Regions from separate parts of the Pseudoalteromonas sp. XMcav1-K genome, predicted to be linked through region 1. Evidence: predicted binding sites of a transcription regulator. Region 1 holds the regulator's gene; each other region holds the start of a gene.
What was found. Region 1 encodes LexA, which represses DNA repair genes until DNA is damaged. Its sites were predicted from a motif close to TACTGTATNNNNATACAGTA; they were not measured.

Region 1 (10,355 bases):
TATCTGGTGCGCCAATCATCATAGGAATCATCCAGTTTGCCAAGCCAGTAAACGCAGGCATAACTGCACCGAAAACCATGATTAGGCCATGAACTGTAGTCATTTGGTTAAAAAAGTGTGGCTCTACAAATTGTAAGCCCGGCTGAAATAATTCGGCACGAATAACCAGTGCCATTGCGCCACCCGTTAAAAACATTAACAGAGCGAATAGCAGATATAGCGTACCGATATCTTTATGGTTAGTCGTAAATAGCCAACGTTTTAAACCCGTTGGCGCATGATGGTGGTGATGAGATTCAGCTAGTGTTGTCATTATTGTGCTTCTCCCACAGATTCTTGAATATCACTTGGTTGCACTGAATCGCCAGTGTTGTTACCCCAAGCATTTCGCTCATAGGTCACTACTGCCGCTAATTCTTTTAGTGACAACATTTTGCTATAGCCTTGCATTGCTGTTGCTGGCTTGCCATGAACCACAATATCGATATGTGCTTTAACATCGCCAAGTGCTATTGGGCTATCTTTTAGCGCTGGGAACACACCTGGCAATCCCATCCCAGTAGGTTGGTGACACGCAGCACAATTAGCCATATACACTTGTTCTCCTAGCGTCATTAGCTCATCTTGAGATAGTGTAAGATCAAGTGACGCTTTTTCTGCAGCCGCTGCTTGCGCTTTTTCAAGCTGCGCATTTGCCAACCACTGTTCAAATTCAGCAGGCTCTTTAACTTCAACAACCACTGGCATAAAGCCATGGTCTTTTCCGCATAACTCAGCACACTGACCGCGATAAATACCGGTCTCATTGACCTTAGTCCACGCTTCGTTAATAAAGCCAGGGTTCGCATCTTTTTTAACCGCGAACTCAGGTACCCACCAAGAGTGAATTACATCGTCCGAAGTCATTAAAAAGCGTACTTTTTTTCCTTTTGGAATAATAAGGGGTTTATCAACATCTAATAGGTAGGTTTCTGTTTTTTGATCTTGATTGGTGATTTGTTCACGTGGAGTCGAAAGAACAGAATAGAACGACACATCGTGGTCAAGATATTCATAATGCCACTTCCATTGTGACCCTGTGACTTTAATCGTTAGGTCAGCTTTAGTGGTGTCTTCCATGGCAATCAAGGTTTTGGTTGCAGGCACTGCCATACCAATCAAAATTACAAATGGAATTGCGGTCCACAGTATTTCAATTTTGGTACTTTCATGAAATTGAGCAGGCACTGCTCCTTTTGATTTACGGTGATGAATTATTGCCCAAAACATAATGGCAAATACTACTAATCCAATAACGCAACAGATATAAAAAATTGTCATATGGAGCTCGTAGACATCACGGCTGATGTCTGTCACCCCAACAGGTAAGTTATATTGACTCGTCCCAACTGCTAAAAAAGGAAAGCTCAATAGTAACCATAAGGATAGTTTCACTAGCCTCATGCTCGCTCCTTAGCTAATTATTATTATGTTGTTAGGAAATGGTCAGTGAAAGTTTTAGCGATTAAATCGCACGACGCACTACAGCATCACTCCATTTTCTTTATTATACTTGTTTTCTAAAAGCCGCACTTTGCTTAAAAAGAAAACAAGGTTACTACTAAGGTCTAGTAAACGATTAAATTTTACGCAAGTCAAATTTAAGATAAATTTTTTATAAATCTATAAGTTAGCGATTTTTGAAGATGTAAAAATAGAAGGGGTTATAGTAAGAAATAGGGTGTTTTAAAGCAGGGTGAGGCTAGCAAAATTACTCACTAGCCAAGGTCAACAAAAGTGTATTACATCCAGTCAGCATTTCTAATAACGCCAACCGCAAGGCCTTCGATATTAAAATGATCATGCTCTAAATCGACTTTAATTGTGTCAAAATCGTCATTTTCTGCATGTAATAGTACTTGTTTGCCTGCTTTTTCAAAACGCTTTACCGTTACATCTTCATCAACACGGGCTACAACCACTTGACCATTATTCGCCACTGGCGTGCGATGAACAGCAAGTAAGTCACCATCCATAATGCCGATATCCTTCATACTCTCACCACGTACACGCAGTAGGAAATCTGCACATGGGTTAAATAGGTTTGGATCCACTTGATAATGGCTTTCAATGTGCTCATTAGCCAAAATAGGTGAACCTGCGGCAACTTGACCAATTAATGGTAAACCAAGTTGCTCGGGTTCATCTTCTTCCACTAAACGAATACCACGGCTAGCGCCTGGCACCATTTCAATTACGCCTTTCTTGGCTAATGCTTTTAAATGCTCTTCTGCAGCGTTTGCACTTTTAAAACCGAGTGTCGATGCGATTTCTGCGCGCGTTGGCGGCATGCCAGTATCTTTAATAAATACTTTAACAAGTTCTAAGATTTGTGCCTGACGTTTTGTTAATGGTCTCATTCACTGGTTTTCCATACAGTACAGATAACTGTGAGTATATACAGTTATTCTTATTTCGCAACTTTTAATTATTTGATAATTAGCACTATGCTTAGTTACAGACGATAATTGCTGCAAATCAAAAATCATCGCAGTAAATTGCTTTATTTTTCCTCTGGCACGACCAGTTATTTAATCTTTTAGAGTTAACTGGTATGCTAGCGCCCCTTTTGTTTTTAGGTTGGTGTTATGAAGTTGGTTGGCTCTATGATTCAGTGGTTTGCAAACGGTATGAACAAGCTTTTAGTACGTTCGAAAATAGTGCCTGAACACCCTTTAGACAACCTCGCAATAGATAAGAACAAGCCGACCGTTTACATCACATTGTTAAATTCTTTTTCTGATTCAGCCGCGTTGCGCAGCACCTGTAAAAAACTCGGCTTACCAGACCCTCAGGTCACTCAGCAAATTGGTGATAAACAAGTTCCAAGGTACATTCCAATTCATCATCGCTCGCCACTGTTTGGTAAAGCCAAAAAAGACAGCCCAGCGCTCGAAATTAGCGAAGAAATATTTGCAGCATTAAAACAATCTGACGTTACCGATTTACAAGTTATTCCGGTCACCATTTTATGGGGACGCAATCCAGGTAAAGAAAAGCCAGGCCTTGGCACTATTTTATCCAGTTCTCTTACACCAAGTTGGTTACGTAAAGTATTTGTCGTGTTACTATCTGGCCGCGACAACTTAATTCGTTTTAGTCGTCCATTAGAACTATCGCAGCTTACCAGTAAGCAACAAAGTGATGATTTACCGCATAAACTCATTCGTGTTGCCCGCGTCCACTTTAAACGTCAGAAGCTCGCTGCGCTTGGCCCTAAACTGCCATCTCGCGATCAGCTGTATCAAGGTCTTTTAGCATCAAGCACTGTCAAAGCCGCAATTGAAGATGAAGCAAAAAGTAAAAACATCTCAATTGTAGAAGCACGACAAAATGCCATAAAACTCGTTGATGAAATTGCTGCCAACTATAACGAATCAATGATCGGTGTTTCTGAGCGCATTCTTACTTGGCTGTGGACCAAGCTATACAACGGTATTGAAGTAAATAACCCGGAACGGATTCAAGAGCTGACCGACAAAGGCCACGAAATCATCTATATGCCGTGCCATCGTAGCCATATGGATTACTTATTACTTACTTACGTTATTTACCATCAAGGTTTTGTACCACCGCATATTGCAGCAGGTATAAATTTAAGTTTTTGGCCTGCAGGCCCAATATTTAGACGCTGTGGCGCCTTTTTCTTACGCCGCTCGTTCAAAGGCAACAAGCTTTATTCCGCAGTGTTCCGTGAATACTTAAGCCAGTTATTTATAAAAGGCTACGCTGTTAAGTTTTATACCGAAGGCGGCCGCAGCCGAACTGGCCGTTTGCTTCCACCTAAAACCGGTATGTTAGCGATGACATTACAATCAATTTTGCGCGGTATCGATCGTCCAATTTCAATCGTGCCTGTATATATTGGTTACGAACATGTAATGGAAGTAAACACTTACCTTGGTGAACTTGCTGGACAAAAAAAGAAAAATGAGTCAGTACTGGGCGTATTCAAAACTCTACGTAAGCTCAAGAATTACGGCAAAGGTAATGTAAACTTTGGCGAACCAATCAACATTAATCAATACCTTACCCAGCACCAGTCAGATTGGCGCGACAGCATTGCTGCAAATGAAAAGCCTAATTGGCTAACGCCAATGGTTGGCAAACTTGCTGATTCAGTTATGGTCAACATCAACAATGCGGCTGCGATCAATGCCGTTACTTTAATGTCATCTATTTTGTTAAACACCGAAAAACAGGCGATGACGCGTAACGAGCTCATTGCTTGTATGACAAACTACCTGAGATTGCTTGAATTAGCGCCGTACAGCAAAGATGTCAGTGTGCCAAACAAAAGCGCAGAAGAGCTGCTTGAACACGCACTCACGTTAGATAAATTTGAAGTGATTACGCAAGGGCGAGTTGAAGTAATCCGTATTCAAGACACGCAAAAAGTATTACTGAACTATTACCGCAATAACGTACTGCATTTATTCGCAGTACCAAGTCTAATTAGCTCAATCTTAATTAGCCAAAAACACATTTCTCGCGACCAGCTAATCAAGCAAGTTAACGCGTTATATCCGCTCTTTAAACAGGAGTGGTTTATGCAACCGTATTGCGAAACGTATCTAAATGACTCACTTGAAGCCTTGAGCGGTATTGGGTTATTAACCGTTGAAAACGATGCGATTTCAGTTAATCCTAGCAGCAAATCTCTAGCTCAGCTTAACTTGTTAGCACGCTTTATCCAGTGCACATTAATTCGCTATGCCAGCGTACTTAAATTAATTCTGGCAAGTGACAGCATTTCGCGCGACCAGCTTGAAACGCAAAGCCAAGATTTTGCACAACAGCTTGCACAACTATTTGGTATCGATACACCAGAATTCTTCGATAAAAAAGTGTTGTCTGGTTTTATTAGCACGCTTAAGCATAACCACATGATTGATGATTGCGAACAAGGCCGCATCACAGGCAACGAGACAACAAAGCAGTTGAGTCAAATTATTCTAAAACAACTTAACCCAAGTATTGCCAGTGCACTTGAAAACTAGCTTTTATCGACAACAAAAATAAAGGCGGTATACACCGCCTTTTTTATCCATATTTTCTAATCACACCTTCTTGAATCGTCGAGGCAATTAACTCACCTTTCTGATTAAAGAACTGCCCTCGAACTAACCCTCGGCCTCCACTGGCTGAAGGGCTATCTACAGCATATAAAATCCATTCATCTAAACGGAATGGACGATGAAAGTACATCGCATGGTCAATGGTGGCAACTTGCATATCCGGTTGTAAAAATGACAAACCGTGCGGTTGTAACGCTGTAGGTAAAAATTCAAAATCAGAAGCATATGCAAGCAAATATTTATGCACTCGCGGGTCATTTGGCATATCGCCATTAGCTTTAAACCATACATAGCGCTCAGCAAGAGTTACTTCAGGCTTAAACGGGTTTTGAAAATTAACCGGTCGCATTTCAATTGGCTTGTCACAAATAATTTTATTGCGAATTTTTTCCGGGATCAGTTCTTTGTGTTCGCGATAAACATCCAGTGACGATGGCAGTTTTTCAGGGCCTGGTACATTAGGCATCGCCGCTTGGTGAGTCACCCCCTCTTCATCCACTTGAAAAGAAGCAGTCATATAAAATATCGGCTTACCAAATTGAATCGCTTTAACTCTGCGCGTGCTAAAACTGCGGCCATCGCGAATGTTCTCTACATCATAAACAATCGGGTGATCAACATCGCCAGGTCTTAAAAAGTATGAGTGCAGCGAGTGCACTTGCCTATCTTCTGCAACGGTTTCTTTTGCAGCAGATAGCGCTTGCCCCATAACTTGACCGCCAAAAACAGCTTTAAAACCAAGATCTTGGCTAGGGCCACGATACAGCCCCTGTTCTATTTTTTCTAACTTCAGCAATGCTAAAAGATCGTTTAGTACCTGACTCATAACACTATTTCGTAATTTCCTAGTATCGCTATAATAGCAAACACCTGCCACTTTAACATTAGCGAGAATAGGTAATGCATTATTGGTTATTTAAAACAGAGCCTGACGAATTTTCTATCGACGATTTAAAAGCAAAAAATGATGAAATTTGGGATGGTATTCGCAACTATCAAGCACGTAACTTTCTACGCGACCAAGTGGCGTTAGGCGATCTCGTATTTATCTATCACTCTAGCTGTAAACAACCCGGCATTGTTGGCATTGCTAAGGTAATTAAAACAGCCTTTGCCGATCCATCTCAATTCGATGCGCAATCAAAATACTTTGATGCTAAAGCAACACCCGATAACCCAAGATGGATAAGTGTTACATTAGAATTCGTTGAAAAGTTACGTATTATTCCACTCACCAAGCTTAAAGCCGATCAGCAATTGGCAGATATGCATTTAGTGCAAAAAGGTAGCCGACTATCAATTCAACCGGTGAGAGAATCTGAGTGGCAATATATACTCGATAAATACACTAGCAATTCACTTAAATAGCCACGTAAAAGAGTAGCCAAAGAGTTTATTTAAAGAGTGAATTGATTACCAGAGTGACGTTCGGCATGTTTCTCGCTGTTGCAATCATCAAATTGCACCACGATTTACAAGTATACTAAGTAAGCAGATCGGACTAGACAGTATTCTTTTTAATGGTTTAGTATAAGTTGTCTAATTTTTAATTGCGAAAGATTATGTCTGCTTTAACAAATAAGCCTACAGCGGAGAGAAGGCAAGGAGAAGGTGATTTAAATGCCTTTTGGAGCAACTTAAGTTTTGCCCAAAAAGTCGAATTAAATAAATTAAATCGCTATGGTTATCAACTTGCTTTTGCGCGAAAACTAGAAGAAAACTACCTAGCATTCGCAAGATGTGATACTAGCTATGCAACGATCGACTATCTTGGTGAAGTCGATATGGAGCCACATTTTCGCATTCGCTAAAAAGGCAACCTAGGTTGCCTTTTTATTAATTGCTTAATGCACTATTACATCGATTGCCAATCGACTTCGTCACTGAGCACTCGCTCAACAGACATATAATGCAAAATGTCGCCCTGTTTTATTTCCATTTCTAGCGGCGGATTCAAGTCTAATCCCTCACCGATACGGTTATGCGCTACACCTAAAATGGTCGCATCAAACTGCTTTTTAAAGTGGAAAAATAACACTTCAAATTTAACATTTTGCTTAATTTCACCGACTTCCAAACTAAACTGAGTATCACCATGTAACGTTGAAAGCAGCTCTTCTTGAATACGACTTGAACCTGGATCTTGCATCGAGCGTACCAAAATTTCTACCGACTTCGAGCTCGTAGATTCCACGTTTTTACAGTGTTCTCGCAACATCTCACTTTTACTTTCATCAAGAAAGTACGCGCTGATATGACAAGATGAATGCACTAAGCGACTGATTTTCAGCGCTGTAGTAAACGTATGATCATCATCGTTGCCATCAACGATTACTTTATCAGCACCATCTATTGCCACACGCTTAAGTTCATCAACATCAGTGAAACTTGAAAGGCGAACAAAATCCACGTGTGGGTTATCTGAAAACGGATGCGTCATCTGCTCGTCAACGGCCAATAAAATTCGTCGCTCAAGGCGCTTGTTATCAGCCAAAATATAATTAATCATCTTACGTGTGCGCGAAGGATGATAACCAAAAATTAGAATATGTTCGCTTTGTCCTGAATAATCTTTATCGCCCGTCATAGATGCCTTGATTAACCCCGTAATACTTTGTCCAACTTTACCTAACACCACACCAAACAGTGCTAATCCAATAGGAATTTGCACCAAGGCTACAAATAGTTTTCCCCAATCGGAGCTGGGACTTAAATCACCATACCCAACCGTCGAAGTGGTCACTATGTAGTAATAAATAAATTGATTTATCCCTAATAACTCTGTTTCTTTCGCTGCAAATAAACACACCCAAGTTAAGAGCATATGTGCTGCCAGCAGAGAAACAACCGACGTCCAACTTACATAGTGAATATGGCGTCGAATAGCTACTAGAATTTTCTTTATAACTAAGTTCATGATAACTATTATTTATTTTACTAATGATACGCACTGTAGCGCCATCTAATAAGTGGAGCAAGCAGTACGTGAAATTATCTCAGTTTAGATTGCAGTAAAAAAACAGCAAATTGATAGGCAAAATAATGAAACCCGTTCTAGACTTAATTTGAACTGTTAAGTTCGACAAAGGCAAACTCAGCGAAAGCTGATGACGCAAAGCTATCGGTCTAAGGGAGCACTCCTATGATTGCGAAGCTGCCACGATAACAGGTCGGGGGCTATGTAGGCTGCTTCGAAACCATCTCACGAATATAAGAATCATGGGACTTTGGAGCAGCCTTTATTTTAGCAATTCACCCTTACGCTTTTTTCGCCGTTTCGATGTATGCGTCAATCTGTGCTTCGAGTAAATTCAGAGGAAGTGAACCGTTTTTCAAAATTTGAAAGTGGAACTCTCTAATATCAAACTCAGCTCCTAACGCTTGCTCTGTCTTTTTACGTAAGCGCTTAATAGTTAACTCACCAATTTTGTATGATAACGCTTGGCCAGGCCACGAAATATAACGATCTGTTTCAGTTTTAATATTGTGTAGCGACAGCGCAGAGTTATCCTGCATAAAGGTCATTGCGCGCTCACGACTCCAACCAAACATATGCATACCTGTGTCGACAACTAAACGTGCCGCACGCCACATTTCATAGGTTAAACGGCCAAAATCACTGTAGGCATCTTGGTAAAAACCCATTTCTTTGCCGAGGTATTCAGAGTATAAGCCCCACCCCTCGCCAAATGCTGAAATATAGTGACTACGACGATAACCCGGCACATTTTCTAGTTCTTTATTGAGTGATATTTGTAAATGGTGACCCGGCACAGCTTCGTGCAATGTTAATGCTTCTAACACATAAAGCGGACGCTTATCTAAGCCATATGTATTTACCCAATAATACCCGGGCGCAGTGTCTTTATTCGCACCGACATAACGACCCGTTGTATATTTAGGCGCGATTGAGTCTGGTACTGGCGCTACACCATACGGTGTGCGAGGTAGCAGTTTAAAAAACTTAGGTAACTGCGCATCTGCTTTTTTCGCTATAAACGACGCTTCTTTTAATAGTTGCTCAGCCGATTTAGCGTAAAACTGCGGATCAGTTCGTAAAAATTGCACAAATTCAGCAAAACTGCCGGTAAAACCAGTTTTCGCAATTACTTGCTGCATTTCATCTCGAATCCGCTTCACCTCAGCTAAACCCAACTGGTGTACCTGCTCGGCGGTCATATCAGTTGTGGTGTAATGCTTAACACGATTTTGATAAAACTCACTGCCATTCGGCGTGGTTGAAATACCAATTTCGGCACGTGCATTCGGCGCATATTCGGTTTCAAAGAACGATAAATAGCTTTGGTACGATGGAATCACGCTGTTGCTTATAATCGATTGCGCTTGCGTTTTAAGTTTTGCAAAATCAGCGTCAGAAATGTGCTCTGGCTTGTTTTTAAATGGCTTATAGAACTCCGACTGTTCTGGGCTTTTTACAATAAACGCATTAATTGAGTCCTCATAACCTAACAGCACTGGTTTTGGCTGAGTTAGCCCTATCGCAATCCCCTTTTTCATCCACGCTATATTCTGCTCAAAATAACGCGGTACACCTGCAAGACGTTTTAAGTAAAGCTGATAATCTTCAACGGTTTTAAAGCTGCTGCGCGACACCATAAATGACAATGCAGAGTGAAAACCAAACTCAGAGGTTAACGGCATGTAGTGTGCATTAAAGTCATACTCATCTACCGAGTTTTGCACTTGAGAAAATATAATCGCGTGGTTAATCCGGTTTTGCTCATCCAACGCGCTCACATCAACAGCGTTTAATCGCGCTAAAAACGCAACATTCTTGGCATGATTATTAGCTAGAAACTCAGGTGATAAATCTGGTAAAAAATAACCGTTAACACCTTCTTTTTGTTGATACGGGTCAACACTTTTACGATATGCCACAATGTCATTCGCAACACTTTCAAAGACACTCACGCTCTGCGCTTGCACACTCGTTGAAGTAGCTGCGGTGATATCTTGAGTAGATTGGCAACCTACCAATAAAGTACTAGATAATGTTAACGCAACTAGGGATAAATTGAACGGTTTCATAAATAATAACCAAAATAGAAAATTGACCCAGCATACGCAAATTCAATTTTTAATCTCAACTTATTTGCGACCAAGTAAGTAAATAATTGCAAAAAATCATAAATTACTTAATTCAAAAACACTTAAACCCAATAAAATCAAAACAGTAAATACAGCAATCATACATTTTTTTCATATTTCACTGAAATC
Region 2 (10,355 bases), on a different contig from region 1:
ATCACTGTTTTGATTAAGTTCAAACGGTTTATCGCTAAGGTGGGTAACACCAGATGATTAAAATAGCTGAAGTCTTGATATCGCGCGCCTAAATCATAGAGCACCGCTTCACCTTGTTTACTTATGATCACCGATAAGCCATGACCCACATCCAATATACGTATTGTCAGGTTCGGCTCTTTATTAAGAGCATGGGCATAATAAAATACTAGAATAGGTAATGTCAGCAACGCGCTTCGATAATAATAAAGCAGCAATAAAACAGCAGCGATTGTTAGTATTATTAACTGCCAACTAATTTGAGGCACATAATGCCATGTTATATGTTCACCAATACGCTCGATATACTTGATAAGTAATGTCAATAGCGCATCCAGCCAACGATACGGCGTTGAAAAAGAAAACGCATAATCAACTAACACCACACAAAGCATTAATGGCATTACAAAGAACGAAAACAGCGGAATTGCTATAAGATTTACAAAAACACTCAATACACTGGTGCCGTTAAAAAACAACACAGTCAACGGCGCTAACGTAATGCTAATTACCAATTGAATAAATGCAAGTTGATACAGAGGACGGGTGATGCGCCGCTTATTTGTCAAATCAAGGGCAACCAGAATGCTGGCAACTGCGATAAATGAAAAATAAAATCCCGCACTTAACAATACAAATGGGTTAACTAATATAACCAGCAATAGCGCGCACAACAATGCCCGTTTACTGGTATAGCTGCGATTTACTAATAAGCATAAACATACTAATGCAATCATAATAAATGCACGTATTGCTGAGGTGGCATAATCAGCAGCGTGAAGATAAGTTGCGCACGCCGCTATGGCAATAAAATAAGGTGTAATTCTCAGTGTATTGTGAGATGAAAATTTGCTCACAAGTAATAGCGTTAGTTTCCCTAACCAAAATGAAAAGCCAAATACAATTGCCATATGTAGGCCAGAAACTGCAAATAAATGTGCAATTCCTAAGTTTCGAACTGCGCTTTTAATATTTGCAGGCATTGCACTTGTATCACCAAATAATACGCCTCGATATAGCCAACTATTACGAGATAAACTCCCCAGATTAGTAATGTGCGACGGCGTAGCGCGTGTTAACACAGCAAAATCATCAGTTTTCGACACACTGCCTTTGTACTTTAATCCCACATAAAAATTATGTAAGCGCCTGTCAAACAATCCCTCATTTAACCTGGGTTTAATTGGTTTGAACTTGGCACGTATTGATATGGTGTCGCCTACTTTGGGGCTATACTGAGTATTGATTGCACGAGATATATAAACTTGTGCTCGCATTAGCGCATAAGGCTTTAAATTCGTATTGGCAATTTTTGTTGTTTTAACAATTAGACGGTCATTAAATTGATAGTTATCTATTTGTTCTATAACCCCGTGCAGTACTTGTTTTTGTTGTAACTCGTCGTAGCTTAGGTTGCTACTATAAACACAGTGATAATATAAAATGGGGTAACTAGCACCGACTAGTAGCGTGATTATCGCGTAAAATTTGGCGGTGTTTTTTGTTGTAATAGCGACGATGACTAGTACAACCAGTATAATTGTCGAAAAAAAGACTAGCGTATTGAAGAAAAATAGTGACAATATGCAGCCAACAACAAAGCACACTATGCTTTGCCAAAAAGGAAGATGTAAACCGCCATGCCAAAAAAGACGATCCAAAAGCTGTTACCTGATCATAATAAGATTAAGCAAAACAAAACGCTTAGTATTTTTGGCGATATGTTACACGATGCAAATTTATGGCATTTAAATCGACGCTCAGCGCGTGGTGCATTCGCAGTTGGGTTATTTTGGGCATTTATTCCAGTTCCTTTTCAAATGCTGCTAAGCGCAGCAATCGCGATTCCATTTCGCGTAAATCTCCCGCTATCTGTAGCATTGGTTTGGATCACCAACCCTTTAACTATGGCACCGATTTTTTATTTTAACTACCTTGTTGGCTATTTGGTGTTAGGGCAACAAAAGCAAGATTTTACCTTCCAAGCAAGCTGGCAGTGGTTTGTTGACAGCTTATCAAGCATTGGCCCTGCGTTTATGGTAGGCAGTTTAGTGTGTGCAGCAGCAGCCTCTGCTATTGGTTATTTTGGTATTGATTATTTATGGCGTTATTCAGTACTAAAACAATGGAAAGCACGTAAACACAGAGGCTAACGCATTTAAGTTGGTATAAGAAAAGCATTAACTGCATGTTCTCATTTAAGCACTAATGAAACTCCCGAGATTTCGCGGCTAATTTATCTAACTTATCAGTTAGGTCGATAAGTTTGCCTGCAATAATATGAATAACATCGCCTTCTCGTTCTAATACTCCTTTAACTTGTAAAATTTTCGCGCCAAGAAATGCTTTTTTCTGTGCGTGTGATGTGCCCTGCCACACGACCACATTGATATTTCCTGTCGCATCTTCAAGCGTAATAAACGTCACGCCAGCAGCAGTGCCCGGCGCTTGTTTTCCTGTCACAACGCCAATCACTGTCACTAATGATTTGTGTGTTTTTCCTGTTAACTCATTTGCCTTACAAAACGATGGTAATACTCCCTCAGCTTCTAATAAGTCAATTGGGTGTAAACCAAGGGAAAACCCGGTTGATTGATAATCTTCAACGACATTATCTAATTCACTGGGTGCTTGATGAAGCGGCACTACTGGCTTTTGCTCTGTTGCCTGATTAGTGTTAAAGCCGTTAAAGAGTGGTAAATCACTTTCACTGTTCATGATCTGCCAACGTGTTGCAAAGCGGTTTCCTGCAAGCACAGATAACGCGTTGGCACTAGCAAGTTGCGCTAATAATCGAGCTTTAATGCCCTGTTTTTTAAGCTGCTCAACACTTTCGTAGCCTGTTTTAGGTCGCTGGTTGATAAGCTGTTCAATATCAGATGCAGTAACACCTTTAATAATACAAAAACCGATTTGTAATACACCTTCTTTAGTAATTGTATGTTGATAATGTGAGTGATTAACACATACCGGAGCAATTTCAATATTGTGTCGTTTTGCATCCTGCAGTAACTGCGACACACTATAAAAACCAAGAGGCATGCTATTTAGTAAGGACGTATAAAATTCGACAGGATAATAATGTTTAAGCCAAGCCGATACATATGCAAGCACGGCAAATGACGCCGAATGCGATTCAGGAAAACCATACTCCCCAAAGCCACATATTTGTTGGTAAAGACGTTCTGCAAACTGCATTTGGTAACCTCGAGACAACATGCCATTTATCAGTTTTTGCTTAAACTTTTGTAATTCCCCTGACTTTTTCCAACTGGCCATCGCACGTCTCAACTGATCGGCTTCACCACCAGTAAAGCCCGCGGCGACCATGGCTATTTTGATAACTTGCTCTTGAAAAATAGGCACGCCTAACGTACGTGCCAATACTTCTTTAACCTCATTTGAGGGATATGAAATGGCCTCAATGCCATTACGTCGTTTCAAAAACGGATGCACCATATCACCTTGAATAGGTCCAGGCCGCACTATGGCTATCTGGATTACTAAGTCGTAATAACTTGCCGGTTTTAGCCTCGGCAACATGCTCATTTGCGCTCGCGATTCGATTTGAAATACCCCAACCGTATCGGCTTTTTGGATCATCTGATAAACAGCTGCATCATCGCTTACCCGGGTAATATCAGCGATAGACAGCTGCCTTTGATGACGCATTTTAATTTCTTGAAAACATTTACGTATCGCATTGAGCATGCCCAAGGCTAAAATATCGACTTTTAATAAACCAAGGGTTTCTAAATCATCTTTATCCCATTGGATCACCGTGCGTTCTTTCATCGCGGCATTTTCAACAGCAACCAGTTCATATAACGGGCCTGATGAAATAACAAAGCCCCCAACATGTTGCGATAAATGCCTTGGAAATCCTAAAATTTGCTCCGTGAGCGATACAAAATGCTGGGCTTTATTTGATTGTGGATCTAACCCCAGCTGCTGTAACTGCGTTTGCCAGTGCGTTGTTTTATCTCGACGATTGATATTTTTAATAAAGTATTCAAGCTTGCTGCTTTCAATATCCAGTGCTTTACCAACCTCTCGAATGGCACTTTTAAAACGAAAACTCACCACAGTTGCGGCTAATGCGGTGCGTTCTCTACCATATTTTTGATAAATATATTGGATCACTTCCTCACGCCTTTGATGTTCAAAATCGACATCAATATCAGGCGGTTCATTTCGCTCTTTGCTAATAAAACGCTCAAACAATACGGCTATTTGTCGCGGATCAACTGCGGTAATTTCAAGGCAATAACATACTACTGAGTTAGCAGCAGATCCTCGGCCTTGGTACAAAATGCCATTATTTTTAGCAAACATAACAATGTCATGAATAGTTAAAAAATAAAATGGATAATCCAACTCTTCAATTAATGCGAGTTCTTTATCAATGGTCGCCTGTATATCCGCACTGATCCCTTCTGGAAAACGATGCGCAATGCCCTGTTTCACTAATTGCCTTAAATAAGCTGTTGCACTAACGCCTTTTGGCACTAATTCACTTGGGTACTCATACCTCAATTCATCAAGGTTGAAATGGCACCTGTTTGCAATAACCGTCGTTTGCGCTAGAGCATCAGGTGAGAATAAACGTGACAACTTTTGTTTTTCACGTAATGCATATTCTTCATTGGAAAGTAGTTGCTGCCCTAATTGAGCGACGGTTTTACGTGCTTTAATGGCACTTAATACGTGCTGTAACGGCAACCTATTGGCTTGATGCATCAGCACATGACCACATGCCACAGGCGTTATATCATATTGCGCCATCAAGCGTTGGCAGTGCTCCATATACTCTGACTCGTGCGCTAATAAAAAGCGTGTTAGTCCCAGCCATAAACGATCTTCATGGTGTTTTTTAAGCCAATTAGCCCAATGATGATCGATATTTTCGCCCTTTGGTAACCAAATAAAAAGACAGTGTTTGATTGACATTAAATCCCACCGAGTCAGCAGGTAATTACCTTTTTCACTGCGTCGCCGTGCATTGGTGATTATTCGACATAACTCTGCATAAGCTTTTCTTGTTGGACATAACAAAACAACTGTTAAACTATCTTCAAGCGTAAATAAGCTACCAACAATTAACTTAAGTGCCCGTTTGTGGTTTTTAATCTCTCGGTGTGCACGTACAACTCCAGCAACAGAGCATTCATCTGTAATCGCAATATGGGAGTAACCAAGGTTATCGGCAGTGGCAACCAGTTCTTCGGGATGTGATGCCCCATGTAAAAAAGAAAAATTTGATTGGCAAACTAATTCTGCATAATTCATTAGCTAAAAAACCCATGAATAAACCATTGTTTTTTTGGCGTACGAAAAACCCACAGCCACCGTCCACTCTCATCTCGTGCAATAAAATAATCACGAGCAACATTATTATTATCCCACCAACCCGTCACGATGCGTTCAGGGCCGTGCGATATTGTGATCGGCTGAGTGAGTTCTACAGGTGAGCGCAACATAAAGCTTGGCCGGATTAACTTCATTTGTGGCGCATTTGATAACGTGTTGAATGTATTCTCTTGACTGGCTATTTCTGGCCTTAGATCATTATAAACAGTTAAGGTTTTAACCTGCTCCTGCCCAAGTTTTGCCTGTAATATTGCAGTTAACATTGCAGTATCTAAGCCTGATTTATGCTGTGAAAACAAATCGCCTTCTTCACCTAAATTAGATACAAGGTAATCACTTTTTATAGTTAATGCGATAACTGGTGCTGGTAACTCGGTATTTTCTAAACGTAATAAAAAAAGCGTTAACCAGTGCTCAGCGCGATATTCAGCATGCGCTGACGATAGTTCAAATACCAAATTGGCTACTTCTCTAAAATGCAAAATAAGGGTCACTTGCTTTGCTAACTTACAAGTAGAGAGTAAAAAAGCTTGTTGTTGCTTTAATACAAGCAAAAGTGGTTTTTCAAGATGCTTAGTAAGCGATACTTCATAATGTAAGGTTAGTTGTTTTTCAAAATGCGTATCAGGTATGTAAAAAGTCACTCGATGCGGATATTGGCCTGTTAATTTACCTACATACATTACTAATTCACGTGAGTAGCGCTTAGCTAATTCATCAAGCGATACACTCAACAACTGCTTAAAGTGCGTAATCCCTACGCGGGTTAGCAAAGCAATTTCTTTTGTAGTGATATCAGCAAATTGTAATGACAATAACGCAAGCTGATTACGCGCATTTTGCTGGTTTGTAAAAATCACATTAGTACCCGCTTGTGCTAATGCTTTTGCCAACAACGGTGAAGATCCGCTTGCGAAATAATACTTAATCCCCAATGTTTTTAACTGTGTTTCAAGCACATGCCAATACTGATCACTGTTGTTATATAAGGACTGCATACCATCACACGCTATCAGTAAACCTTTTGGCGGCATAATACAAATATCTGCAGTGTAGTTATAAAGTACACTGGCTATGCGCTTAAGCTCTGCTACTTCCACTTCTTCTTGATAAGGGTAAACCGCAAGATCAGAAACTAATAAACTAGCTTGCCCTAACCCTTGCCCTTGCGTTAATCCTTTTTTTTTAGCCGCCGTTGAAAGTTGTACTAAATTACCTTGGTGATTGGCCAAGGCAATTACCTCGGTGCTCGACATTGCAAATTGCGTATCGAGTTGTAACTGTGGAAAGTAAAGATAAAGCCAATTTAACATTAACCAGCCTTATCAACCGGAAATGCAATAACATTGCTGATAGGCGAAGATGCAATGGTGCAATAAGGCCATGTCGTTTGCATATCAACAATAAAATAATCACTTGGCCAACCGCCTTTTCGACGGTTTATCTTTACTTTCAGTCCTTGTGGATGTGCTTGTAATGTTAAGCTTAAAGTAGCAGGCAAACTCGCTTGACTGGTTTTATAGCTATTTAAGTAAAACAAACGGTTTTTACCCGATTTACTTGCTTGCTGAAAGCGCTGGATATGGGAAATCGTTAAATCTTGCTGCGGCCAGTAAATAACATCGCTGCAACTGCCACTTTGTAAACATTGTTCTACTGCCCAAAGCGCATCTTTATGTTGCTCAGGATACAGTACTAACACTTGACTAATATCAACACCTAAATGATGCAAAGCAGCACTGTTAACTAACGCAGGCGGTGAAATAAACACAATAAAACGGCTTTGCCGCATTTTAAAACTGGGTGCAATCAATCGAAGTTCACCAATGCCGGGACTACTCAATAGTTCTATCACGCCATTAGTGGGCATGCCGCCAGCGAGCTTGTCATCTAAAACCGCAAAGCCCGTTTGATGCTTTTCTATCTGCTGCGTTTGAATACGATTGGATGCATACCAAAGCAGGTTGCGATGATGTAATTGCTTGATCAGTGAATTCATGAATACACCAAAGGATTATACTGTATTTATATACAGTATAATCCTTTGGTGTTGAGGATCAATGGATCCGCAATAAAAAAGGCCAACTATTTCTGCAGTTGGCCTTCAATCATAATTTTATCAATATGTTATGAATATGAGTTTATAGCTTATCTTTTAATAAACCCATCAAAACATTAGGGTATAAAACACTTACTATTTAAAAAAGCGTCGTCTAATTGCTACAAGTGGCAATAATACTAGGCCTAATGCACCAAACGATGCACCTTGGCGTTCATATGTTTCTTGCGCTTTCTCAGGACACTTCTCAGCTACACCCTCAGCGTTATATTTCAGCTTCACTGAAACAACCACACTTTCTTGCTCTACTTTACCGTTAGCATCAACCACAACATTACCTTGAGCATCACGCTTATCTACGGTTTTTGTAGCTGTGCCATATACAGTACCATCATTTGAAATGCTGATTGCTTCCGCAACCACATATGGGAATGATGATTCACCATCGTTTGCAAAACACGGTAATAAGTCATTTAGATTAGTGAACGTGTCTTTATTAATATCGTAAATAAACGCTTCTTGACGACGGCTTGCTGATGAACTTGTTTCAACTTCGCCTTGACCAATAATCAGGCCATTATCATTTATGTCTGTCGCAACCACAGAGCTGCTTTTAAAAAAGTCTGTTGGGAAAGTTGTCTCGCCGGTTGCAACATTATGATAAAAGAACTTATTGCGCGCAGTGTTCTCAATATTTTTAGAGGCATAACCTGTAATAATATTACTGTTATTGATAGCTACTGCTCGACCACCAGAAAGGTAGTCGTATTCGTTAATAAACTCTACAACATTTCCATCTTTGTAATACACCGGATATTGTCTAATGCTGTCACCATCACGGTATCTTACAACAGAATAACCTACCGCAATTTCGTTTTCATTAACCGCTAATGCAGTACTACGCCACGCTCTCTTTTGCTCATCTTCATCAGGTACAATACCTAACCCAAGATCAACAGTTTCAATCACATTTAATGCATTATCTAAACGCCACATTGTTGCATGGCGGTTATAAAGAGGACGGCTTCCAGACGTGACATAACTTTCATGGCATACTTCAACAGGTACTTTTTCGCCATCACAACTTTCATCTAGAGACTCTTGTGAATCAGAAGCAATACTTACTGACGTTTCACCCACAACTAAATAACCATCACTTACCTGAACGATGTTATACGCACCAGAAATACCACCATAAGTTGCTTCTGTTGGCATTAAATCAACTCGTTCACCGGTATTGGCCATTACAAAACCACGACGTGTAAAATCACGAATATAATGTGTTTCCGATTCAGTTTCGCCGTCTTCAGTAAATTGAATCTTAGTATAAGGTGCAGAGCCCCAGCCAGCTTTAACACCATCTTCTGCAATTGATGTTAAAATGTTCTCAACTGAGCGTGTTAAACCACCATCATAATCAGGGTGTTCAACATCATAAATAACGCGTTCTTGCGTTGAATCATTATACTCAACGGCAATATTGAATTCGCTAACTCTGCCACCTGATATTTTTTGGTATAAGCTGCTTGCGTAATATTCACGTAAGAAATCTTGTAGGAATTGTTGCGCATCGCCATTAATATTGCCATTTTCGATATCGTCTAATGTGAAGGTGATTTCTTCATCACGATTTTCAAAAACACGTTCACGATTTCTGTAAGCTGTCGTCATAGCAGAGCTTTCAAAATCTAATTCCGCAATATCAATAACAATATTGAATACGCCTTGCGCCATACCAACGGCTTGACCCGCTTCGTTTGCATCGGTTACATACGCGTGTTTAGCGTAATCTAGATTGCCAAGCTCTTCTAAAACATATGGAGTAGCGCCTTGAACCTGTGGCGTGATTGCAGCAAAAACTGCCGCTGCAAGTAATTTATATTTCATTTTTATTCCTACTACTGATCCTGTAACTGTTCCAATTCTTCCCAGCGCATAAAAGCGGTTTCAAGCTTCGACTCTGCTTGCTGTAATTGGTTCAAGGTTTTCTGAGTTTGCTCGCTATCTTGCTTGAAAAAATCGGGGGAGTTAACAACTTCTTGAAGTTCTTCAACTTCTTGTTCAAGCGATTCTAATAAAGCGGGTAGATCTTCGAGTTCTCGTTTTAATTTGTATGATAACTTGCCTGCTTTTTTAGCTAAAGGCTTATCTGCGACTTTTTTGTCCTTTTCTGTGTCTTTTTGTTTTTGTTCAATTACTGTTTTTTCAGCAAGTGACTGCGCATAATTTTGAAAATCTTGGTATCCACCAACCACTTCCACTACTTTGCCATCACCTAAAAAGCCCCATACTGTACTACAGGTATTGTCGATAAATTCACGGTCGTGACTTACAACCAACACAGTACCTTGATAATTAGCGAGAATTTCTTCAAGTAATTCAAGTGTTTCAACATCTAGATCATTGGTCGGCTCATCGAGTACCAATACATTGCTTGGTTTAACAAATAATTTTGCCAGTAATAAGCGGTTTTTCTCTCCACCAGATAACGACTTAACAGGTGAACGCGCTCGTGCTGGTGGGAATAAAAAGTCTTGTAAATAACCAAGCACATGACGACTGCGGCCACCGATGTTCACCTCTTGTTTACCGTCAGCAACATTATCTTGCACGCTGGCTTCTTCGTCGAGTACCGAGCGATACTGATCAAAATAAGCAACTTCTAAATTAACACCTTGCTTTACTTTGCCTGATTCCAGCGCTAATTCGCCAAATAGAATTTTCAGTAACGTTGTCTTACCAACACCATTTGGCCCAACTAGCCCAATACGATCACCACGCATAACTAAGGTAGAGAAGTCTTTCACTATTGGCTTATTTGTAAAGCCTTGGCTAATGCCTTTAGCTTCAAATACTAACTTGCCAGAACGCTGAGCACTTTCTATGT
Region 3 (10,355 bases), on a different contig from region 1:
CTAATGCATCGCGTCAGGTATTTTTAGATAATATTCCGAATGAAAAACAGATGATGTTTCGCTTAAAACAGCTAATTCATATCGCTAAAAAGTCAGGAAGCGGTATCGCAATTGCTCACCCATACCCTGAAACAATTAAGTTCTTACCCAATGCGATTACTGCATTAAAAGAGCAAGGTATTGAACTGGTGCCTGTGTCAGAGCTAATCGGTGATAAGCCGATGCAACTCGCAAATCAAACTACGGCGGAATAGCAACACCACATAAAATGCTATGTGATGTTGTTAGTCGTTAGGCAAACATTGATTTTACATCATTGAGTAGTTCTGAGTATTCATCACTCTCTAAAACACTTACATCACTGAGCACACCTTTATTTACATAGGCTTGCAACGACTTTTCTTTGTCTGCAACATTCAGCAGGCCTTCACTAATCGCCGCCATGCGAATAAAATCAACATAGCATGAGTTTTCAGGCTTATATTCTGGGTTTGCCCAAAGTTCTGCCACTTCCACAAATTCGTCAGTAAAATCCCACGCACGCATAATATGACCACCGATACGACCACCGAGTTTTTGAATCGCTTGCGCTAAAAACTGCGGATTAGCAAATACTTCTTGGTGGCGCTCTGCTTCAGTTAAAATTGGTAAAATTCCAATATTATAAACTAATGATGCCAAGGTAATGGTGTCGATGTTAAGCGAGCTGTGCTTGTTATCCTTTAAATGCAGGCTTAACAGCGTAATTGCCGACGACGCGACATCAACTGTTTTTTGCCAACTTTTAGATAAATACTCTTTTACCACTTTGTTTTTTGAAACAAACAGTTGTTCCATTGCCATTGCTGTAGCAATGTTTTTAATTTGCCTTAAACCAATTCGTGTTACGGCTTGATTAAGTGTTGATACTTTAACGGCACGTCCTAAAAATGCACTATTGGCTACTTTAATCATACGCGCAGAAAGTGCCGGATCATGAGCAATAACATCTCCCATGTCCATTAAATTCACCTCTGGATTGTCAGCAGCTTCTCTTACCTTTACTGCAACTTCCGGAAGGGTTGGTAATACCAAGGTATCATTATTAATTTTTTCAACCAAAATGGTAAGTAATGCGTTTTCTGTCGACATATAAAGATCGTCCTTTTTATAGTTTTCTATTTGCTCGAGCGAACTCGTTGCACCGATTAACCAACAGGTCTTTACCAGCATATTCAAGTAGTTTTATGTTATATTTCAAAGCGCTTTAAACTAAGCTTAGCCTATAAATTTTGCTGCGCTAAACAATTTATTCAGTTAAGTTAAATTGCTCAATTAATTGTAGTAATTGTTCGCTACTATATGGTTTCACTGGGAAAGCTCCCCATACAGGTTGTGGCCATGCAATATCGTTTTGGTAACGCGCAATGTGATGAATATGTAATTGCTCCACTACATTACCAAGCGCTGCCACATTTAATTTATAAGGCGAGAACACCTCACGAATTAAGTGCTGTAATTGACGTGACTCAAGTTGTAATTGATTCTGCTGCTGCTCTGTTAAATCAATAATATCCCGCGCACCCTCTACTTTAGGTACCAAAATAAACCAAGGGTATTGGCTATCATTCATCAACAGCACTTTACAAAGTGACCAATCGGCAATCTCTATACAATCGCGTTTTAGCTCTTTTGCTAATTCAAACATCACATTACCTTATAATTTGTTTACGTCGTTTATAGCAATTTGTTGCCATTAATTCTATATCTTCATACCATCTGGTTATCACACATAACAGCAACTAAGAGTAAATAATGAATAAAAGATTGATTGCTTTGGCAAGTGCAAGCTTAATCAGCACAAGTGCACTGGCTCAGCCACTGTCTCTTGAGCGTATTTTTTCTGATCCAAGTTTGGCAGGAAAAGCACCGGTAAAGTTAAAATTTTCACCTGATGGTAGCCGTGTAACCTATCTGCAAGGCAAAAAAGAAGACTACAACCGTTACGACTTATGGGAATACAACCTAAAAGATAAAACCAATCGACTATTAGTTGATTCAAACAGTATTTTTTCAGGTCCAGAAACTTTATCAGATGAAGAAAAAGCACGTCGTGAACGTATGCGCGTATTCGGTAAAGGCATTATGGAGTACATTTGGTCTAAAGACGGCAAAGCGCTTTTATTTCCACTAAATGGTGATATTTATTATTACGATTTAGCTAAACAGCAATCACGCAAACTTACCGATACACCAGAGTTCGAAACCGATGCAAAAATTTCACCAAAAGGTAATTTTGTATCTTATATTCGTGCACAGAATTTATATGTACAAAACCTAACAACGGGTAAAGAAGTTCAGCTAACAACCGACGGTGCAGATACCATTAAAAACGGTATGGCCGAGTTTGTTGCACAAGAAGAAATGAGCCGAATGACAGGTTATTGGTGGAGCGGCGATGAAGCGAAAATCGCATTCACCCGTATTGATGAGTCACCTGTTTCTGAAGCTATTCGTAACGAAATTTACGCTGATGAAGTAAAACTATTTAACCAACGTTACCCATTTACAGGTACTAATAACGTCGATATTCAACTAGGTGTAGTTAGCCTTAACTCGCAGCAGATTGACTGGGTTGATATGGGCGAAGATAAAGATATCTATCTTGCACGCGCTAAATGGTTAAATGACGACAAGACACTCTCATACCAATGGCAAAACCGCTCTCAACAACGTTTAGAGTTACGTTTTTATAACAGTGAAACCAAAAAACAAAACGTTGCACTCACTGAAACCAGCAATACTTGGATTAACTTGCATTTCGATTTACGTTTTTTAAACGATAAAAAGCATTTTGTTTGGGCATCTGAGCGCGATGGTTTTAAACATCTATATCTTTATAAAGTGGATGGCACCTTAGTGCGCCAAATCACGCAAGGTGATTGGATTGTTGAAAGCATTAAGAGCATTGACGAAAAAAATGGCCTTATTTACTTTTCAGGCCGTGCTGACACCCCACTTGAAAGCCACCTTTACTCGGCAAAGCTATTTGAAAAATCAAAACCTCGCCGTTTAACCGACACAGGTAAATTCCACTCGGTAGTTATGGCAAAAGATAACAAAACCTTTATTGACCGTAGCTCAAGTGTAAACCAACCGGCACAAGTATCGCTACGTGACAACCTAGGTAATTTTATTACTTGGTTAGAACCGAATCGCCTTGATAACAACCACCCTCTTACACCGTATTTAAACGACCTAGTTGAACCAGAGTACGGCACATTAAAAGCTGATGACGGCCAACAAATGCATTATCGTTTGTTTAAGCCAAAAGCGCTTGAGGCTGGTAAAAAATACCCTGTAATGGTTAACGTTTATGGTGGTCCACATGCGCAGCGTGTTACTAATAGTTGGCGCAGTAAAAACCTCTACTTCCAATACATGGTGCAGCAAGGTTACATTGTGTTCCAATTGGATAACCGTGGTTCATACAACCGGGGTAAAAAGTTTGAAGATCCAATCTACAAACACTTAGGTGAAATTGAAGTACAAGATCAGATCAAAGGTGTCGAGTTCTTACGTACTTTAGATTTTGTTGACCCTGAGAGGATTGGTATTTATGGCCACAGTTACGGTGGTTATATGGCGTTAATGACAATGTTTAAAGCGGGCGACTACTTTAAAGCTGGCGTATCAGGTGCACCAGTAACCGACTGGGCACTTTACGATACTCACTACACAGAGCGTTATTTAGGTCACCCACAAACCAATGCTAAAGGTTATGAACAAAGTGCAGTTTTCCCGTATGCCGAAGGACTCTCTGGCCCGCTGATGATCTATCACGGCATGGCCGACGACAACGTACTATTTACTCACGCAACTAAGTTATTTAAGCAGCTACAAGACAATGCACAGCAGTTTGAAATGATGACTTACCCTGGCTCAAAGCACAGCTTGCGAGGTAAGAAAGTACAAACTCACCTGCATCAAACGATCACCGACTTTTTTAACCGTCACTTCAAACAGTAACGGCTACACAATTAGTCTTATAAACGAAAAGCGGGCTTGCCCGCTTTTTCTATTTCTTTTATAAAAATAATGTCTTAGGTCAAATTATATTTCGAAATTTATAGTCTAATATTAAAACAATAAACTTAATCTGAAGGTGGCATTATGACAACACTTCGCCGCATAAGCATCCAACAAAGATTGGCCATATTGGTGGGCCTAATCGTACTCGGCCTTGCCTTGCTAAGTGCCGCTACATTAAATTCCCAATACAATCTACTTAAAAACGAATCCTACCAAAAAACCAAAAGCGTCGTTGAAGCCGCCCATAGCGTAATCACCGCATACCACACAAGACAAATTAGCGGTGAGCTAAGCGAGCAGCAAGCAAAAGACACAGCCAAAGCAACCATTAGTAAATTACGATACGAGGGCAATAATTACTATTGGATCAACGACACAACACCAAACATGATCATGCACCCGATTAAACCTGAGCTTAATGGCAAATCACTCAGTAACGTGAAAGATCCCAATGGCGTGCGATTATTTGTCGATATGGCCAATATCGTCAGACAACAAGGTGAGGGCTTTGTGCCTTATCAGTGGCCAATGCCAGGTGCAGATGAACCGGTTGATAAAATTTCGTATGTAAAAGGCTTTAAGCCATGGGGTTGGGTTATCGGTTCTGGCATTTATCTAGATAATCTCAACAAATTATTTGTGCAACAGGCAACTGCGTTATTAATTAAAACATTATTGATTATTTTTGTTGTCGGCGCAGCGGCGTATTTAATTGGTAAAAGTATTATCTCTCCAACTATTGAAGCAACGAAACTTATGAAAGATGTTGCGCAAGGAGAAGGCGACTTGACGCGAAAACTCACCACCGATGGTAATGACGAAATTGCGCGACTTTCTGGCTACTTTAATCAATATTCTGACAAAATACGCGACTCATTAAAACAAGTCGCAAGTGCCTCAGAGCAAGTTCTGGTGCAAGCAAACACAGTATCAAAGACCAGTGATAACAGCCAAGGATATATCCAAATGCAGTCTGATAATACTACACAAGTGGCAACTGCAATGGAGCAAATGACCGCGCAAATAAGAGAAGTAAGTGATAACGCAAATGCTGCAGAGCAAGCAGCAAATCAAGCTAGAGAAAACACGCAAACAGGTAAAGAAGTCGTCACTAAAACGATCAGTCAAATAGAATCGCTATCGAATAATATTGACCATGTAAGTGACGTCGTTGCGTCACTCGCCGCAGAAAGTGACAACATTGGCGCTGTACTGGATGTAATTAGAGGCATTGCAGAACAAACCAACTTACTTGCATTAAATGCAGCAATTGAAGCCGCACGCGCAGGTGAACAAGGGCGTGGTTTTGCAGTAGTTGCAGATGAAGTAAGAACACTTGCTAGTCGTACAGGGCAAAGCACGGAAGAAATTCAACAAATGATCCAAAAGTTACAACAAGGCGCACAAGAAGCGGTGTCTGCAGTAAGTGCGTCGCAGTCAACCTCTCGCGACACTGTCACTCAGGCCAGTCAAGCCGATGAGGTGCTCAATCAAATCGATGAGTTAATGAATGTGATTTCTGAAATGAATAGCCAAATTGCCCGTGCAACAGAAGAGCAAAGCCAAGCAGCTAGCGAAGCTAATATGCGCATCAACGAATTAGCGGGCATGGCAGATGAGTCACTAAATAACACCCATCAATTAAATAGCGCAAGCAATGAGCTGATAGCCAGCAGTGAACAAATGAATGCCGTAGTGAATCGTTTTAAATTGGAGTAATACTAGGGTCTGTTGACCTTTCAAGTTCGTTTTTGCAGCAGTTTGATTGGGTTTTATACAAGGCAGAGGCTGCGTGGCATAGTTATTCTATGTGAGCCTGCCGATAACACAGTAGAAAAGCCAATCAAGCGCTGCCGAACGGTTCTTTTGAGCGCTCTTTTCTCATTGTTGCCTACACGGATGTAGGTAAGGGGCGTGAGCAGGACGCGGAAGCTTTGCTCGATATTCGCTTAGATTACTAGGCCATACATCGAGCGCCGCGATAAAAGCACGCCCAAACAGAACAAAAATAGAACAGCAAAGATCAACAGACCCTAGAGTTTATTGATACAACGAAAAAGGCCGAACAGGTGTTCGGCCTTTTTATCGCTAAGTGCAATTGCTACCGTCTTACCACGAGTTGAGATAGGTTAACCTCAGGCTCTGACAAGCAGTAACTTTACATCTAAGATTATTTACAAAATGTCGCGTAAATACTTGCAAGTGATGCTGCAGTTGGTTTGCCGTGTTGCCAGTCGCCGCCCTCAACACCACTACCAGCAATGTCAACATGAATGTACGGAATTGGCAGCTCTGAGTTTGCGCCGTGCTTATCAAGGCCTGATGCCACAGCCAAAAATGCCATTGGGAACTGGTGACCACGGGCGGTAATTGCTGATGGCGCATTGTTACTCGACAATACATCGTCTGCTAACGTTTTAGGTGCGATAAAGCTATAGTCTTCGCGGCGTTCGCGCGATACTTCAGAACCATCAGCCCATAAGTCACCTTGCATTGCGATATTGTGCGATAAGTTAAGCGCTCTTGATGCACCATTTTCAACAAGCGCAGTATAAGGGCCCATTGCTCGTGCAGCGTGTCCTGTTAATGTTGCAACGGTAAATACAACAGGGTTAACTTCACCCTTAGCGACATCTTTAATTTCACTTAAGAGATCGCCCATTGCCAAGCGCCCTTCCGCATCAGTATTACCAATACGTACGCGCACGCCTTCACGGCTTGTGATAATTTCATCTGGTACAAAACAGTCAGAGCCAATTGAATTACGAACAACTGCTAAGTAGGCTACTACTTTAACCCCTTTAGGTTGATGCTCTGCAATACTCTTCATAAAGCCAGCAACTGATGCAGCGCCACCTTTATCACGGCTCATGCCCGCCATTGCACCACCTACTTTTAAGTCTGCACCACCTGTATCGTAAACAAGGCCTTTACCAACAAATAATAGCGTACGTTCAATATCGCCTTCAGGCACATATTCAAGCTTAACAACACGCGGGTGATGACGCTCTACCGCGTATGATGCGCGCGCTACAGTGCTAAGCATCGGGTAATTTTTATCAATAAATTGAGTATCGGAAATCACCTCTACCGATACTGCGCTGTTAGCGAATAAGCTTTCACAGTATTCTGCAAATTTAGGAGGTGCCATACGCTCAGGCTCAGTACCGCAAAGGTCGCGCGCAGCGTACTGACCTTGTGCAATAGCATTTGCATAATGGCTATCAAATTCGCCAATAACAGTAATAGATTGAATTGGTTCAATTGCCGCACCGTGGAATTCACGTGCTTCTAGCGGTTGCCATAATGCTTGGCAAGCACCTAAATACGCTACTGTTGTCGCTTGCTGATAACGCTTATCTAATTGGCCTAGTACTAAAATTGCAGGATTTGTTGCACCCGCTTGTTTTGCTTCTAGTACACCTTGTTTTGCCGCATCGAAATAACGACGCACATCGTCATAGTCACGCTCTAAAGGGCCTGTTGGTGCAATCACTAAACGTTTTCCAGGTGCATTGTCATTCACCAACAATAGTGCTTTTTGGCCTATGCGCTTATCGAATTGCGCGGTAACCATTACGCTATCGCGAAAATCATTAGGGAGTAATGTCAAGTCTGGCGAGATAATAATTAAACTATCAACATATTGAGGTAAATCTGAAATTGATGCCGCTTGCAGGGCCTTTGGTGAAGTCATTTTTGAACCTTACTGAACGAATAAAAACGCGCAATGTGTCGCGTAAGTTTAGAAAAGATGGCTTAAATATGAGGGCAAATTTGTAAAAATCAAGATTCAAACATTGCAAGCTGCTCTTGTTCGTAGCTATTTTCAGACAAGCCAACACCTAAACCGAGTAATCTCACGCCTTTATTTCCGCCTCGTAAGTAGGCTTTTTCAATTAAACGAGTAAAAATATCATCATCTAAATGCGTGCAGCTGTAATCCGCGGTTGTTGTAACAAAATCGTTAAACTTAACTTTTACCGAAAGCTTAGATACTTTGTTTAACAACCCTTTACTTTGTAGCCTTGTATCAAGCTCATCTTTTAATTTTGGCAGCTCTTGTAAGCATTGTTCTAGCGATGTCTTATCATATTCGTAGGTATGCTCAACTGAAAGTGACTTTCTAATACGTGATGTATTTATCTTGCCAATCACCTCACCATTACACTTTTTAAATAACTCTGCACCCCAGGTACCAAACTTCACCTGCATTTGATTTAAACCAAGGTTTAATACATCTTCACCAACAAACAAACCTGATGCATTCAATTTCTCTAAGGTTACTTTGCCTACACCGGGAATTTTTTTAAGGTTAAGCGCTTTCAAAAACCCTTGCACCCGATGAGGAGGGATCAAACAATAACCATTTGGTTTGTTTTCATCACTGGCAATTTTCGCCACAAATTTAATGGGTGCGATTCCCGCCGATGCCGTTAATCCTGTTGTTTCAAAAATCTCATCGCGAATCGCATTAGCGATAAGTGTTGCACTGCCTGAGTGCTGTGTGCAATCGGTTACATCTAAATAGGCTTCATCTAAAGAAAGCGGTTCAATCAGATCTGTGTATTTGGCGAAAATCTCTCTAATTTGATTAGACACTTCTTTGTATACAGCCATTCTTCCGGGAACAATCAGTAATTCTGGACACAGTTGCAACGCTTTATAGTTAGACATGGCTGAGCGCACTCCATATTGACGCGCAATATAGTTTGCCGTTGCCAACACACCACGACGGTGTTTACCGCCAATTGCGATTGGCTTATCTCTCAACTCTGGATTGTCTCGCATTTCGACTGCTGCATAAAAACAATCCATATCAATATGTATAAATTTTTTCAAAATCACAAAACACTGTTTATATATACAGTTTATTATGTATCAAACTTATTTGATTCAGCAAGTTTTTATTTTGCAGCATATTAAGTTTTAAGATGTCTTTATCTGCATTCATTTTATTGATAAGAAAATGAATGCAGATAACAGCACAAGTAGCACATTGAAGTTTTGTAAACATTTATTTGGGCACAGTAAGCGACGATTAAAGCACCTTACATGGGAACGAGTACGCAGCGATGGCAATTAGCCAAAGTCGCTAACATTTCGTAAATATCACCAAAACCAGAAACAGTAAAATCAATAACTAATTGATAAATAGAGATTTAATTTTTTGGCATTATTTCTGCTAATAACTAGAAAATTATAATATTTGAAATATCATTCAAGGATCTTCTATGAAATACTTAGTTTTAGCTTCAGCTCTCACATTGCCACTTTTAACAGGCTGTGTTGTCGCAGTAGGCGGCGAAGGCAAATCAGACTATTCATCTAGCTGGGAAAGAACCCATGAAAAAAACCGCAAAGCGATTGCCAATATGGAAATTGGAAAAGAGTATCAACACGTAATCAATAAACTTGGCACGCCAAACTTTTCTGAGCTAGTAAAACAAAACGACACGGAATATCGTGTTCTTTACTATGCAACAAACTCTATTCACTCTGACGGTAAAACAACAAAAGACGAATGTACGCCGCTTGTGTTTAAAAATAATCAACTAACAGGCTGGGGCGAGCACGCTCTTGAGCAGTTAAAGAATTAATATGTGTAAGGGCGAAATGTTTCGCCCTTTTTTTAAAACCCTTTTAAATCAATCTATTTACATCCAATTACATTTATTCGTTGACTATTACGACAAGTTTCGTAATATTAATTACGAAAGGCATCGTAATTAGGTGGATAAAATGGATAGATACAATCTAGTCGTCGGTCACAACGACCCAGCATTCTCAGACATTCTGTCACAACAAATCGATAACTCACTTTTTGAGCTAACAACTGTTGAATCTTGCTTTGCCAAATTAATAACAGCCTGTAAAAAAACCAGTGCCAAAGTACTTTTTGTACAAAATGAGCTTATTCAAGAACATGATTGGCCTACTCTTCAATCATTGGCAGACTCAACTGAAATCATATTATTATCTAGTAATCGCGTTGATGCAGCTAAGGCATTTGAATGTGATTTATTTGATTTTATTTTAGAGCCTATGGTCAATTCTCGTTTAGGCAAAACATTAGATAAACTAGCCAAAATGCTCGCGCCTGAGAAACAGCAATTTGAGTTGATGAGCTCACTGGTGCAACGATTTTCGTCTAACCAATTAGATGACCAGCAAATCGTTTTAAAAGACGCTGGTAGAATAAAGTTTTTAACACCAGATGAAATATCTTGGGTTGGCGGCGCTGGAAACTACGTTGAATTGCACCTCAGCCAAGATGAGCGAAC

Region 2: a site for LexA is predicted at 7,427-7,446, ahead of imuA (translesion DNA synthesis-associated protein ImuA). Genes of this name have one in related genera too.
Region 3: a site for LexA is predicted at 8,924-8,943, ahead of dinB (DNA polymerase IV). Genes of this name have one in related genera too.

The regions. Positions count from the first base shown of each region.
Region 1 covers NZ_JBIPJE010000046.1:113,057-123,411, reverse strand. The annotation lists gene ctaD (cytochrome c oxidase subunit I) at 1-313, opposite strand, end outside; gene coxB (cytochrome c oxidase subunit II) at 313-1,443, opposite strand; gene lexA (transcriptional repressor LexA) at 1,782-2,399, opposite strand; gene plsB (glycerol-3-phosphate 1-O-acyltransferase PlsB) at 2,628-5,039, shown strand; gene tesB (acyl-CoA thioesterase II) at 5,083-5,943, opposite strand; gene ACHSBP_RS15490 (EVE domain-containing protein) at 6,018-6,485, shown strand; gene ACHSBP_RS15485 (hypothetical protein) at 6,680-6,928, shown strand; gene ACHSBP_RS15480 (potassium channel family protein) at 6,973-8,034, opposite strand; cyclic di-GMP riboswitch class I at 8,195-8,279, shown strand; gene ACHSBP_RS15475 (DUF885 family protein) at 8,376-10,166, opposite strand.
Region 2 covers NZ_JBIPJE010000043.1:239,833-250,187, reverse strand. The annotation lists gene ACHSBP_RS11425 (DNA internalization-related competence protein ComEC/Rec2) at 1-1,700, opposite strand, end outside; gene ACHSBP_RS11420 (DUF2062 domain-containing protein) at 1,680-2,192, shown strand; gene ACHSBP_RS11415 (error-prone DNA polymerase) at 2,245-5,328, opposite strand; gene ACHSBP_RS11410 (DNA polymerase Y family protein) at 5,328-6,722, opposite strand; gene imuA (translesion DNA synthesis-associated protein ImuA) at 6,722-7,408, opposite strand; gene ACHSBP_RS11400 (DUF3466 family protein) at 7,604-9,355, opposite strand; gene ACHSBP_RS11395 (ABC transporter ATP-binding protein) at 9,367-10,355, opposite strand, start outside.
Region 3 covers NZ_JBIPJE010000033.1:154,118-164,472, reverse strand. The annotation lists gene ACHSBP_RS05920 (divergent polysaccharide deacetylase family protein) at 1-254, shown strand, start outside; gene ACHSBP_RS05915 (HDOD domain-containing protein) at 292-1,131, opposite strand; gene ACHSBP_RS05910 (HIT domain-containing protein) at 1,289-1,687, opposite strand; gene ACHSBP_RS05905 (DPP IV N-terminal domain-containing protein) at 1,795-4,008, shown strand; gene ACHSBP_RS05900 (methyl-accepting chemotaxis protein) at 4,153-5,790, shown strand; gene ACHSBP_RS05895 (M17 family metallopeptidase) at 6,242-7,768, opposite strand; gene dinB (DNA polymerase IV) at 7,858-8,913, opposite strand; gene ACHSBP_RS05885 (DUF3192 domain-containing protein) at 9,306-9,671, shown strand; gene ACHSBP_RS05880 (LytTR family DNA-binding domain-containing protein) at 9,814-10,355, shown strand, end outside.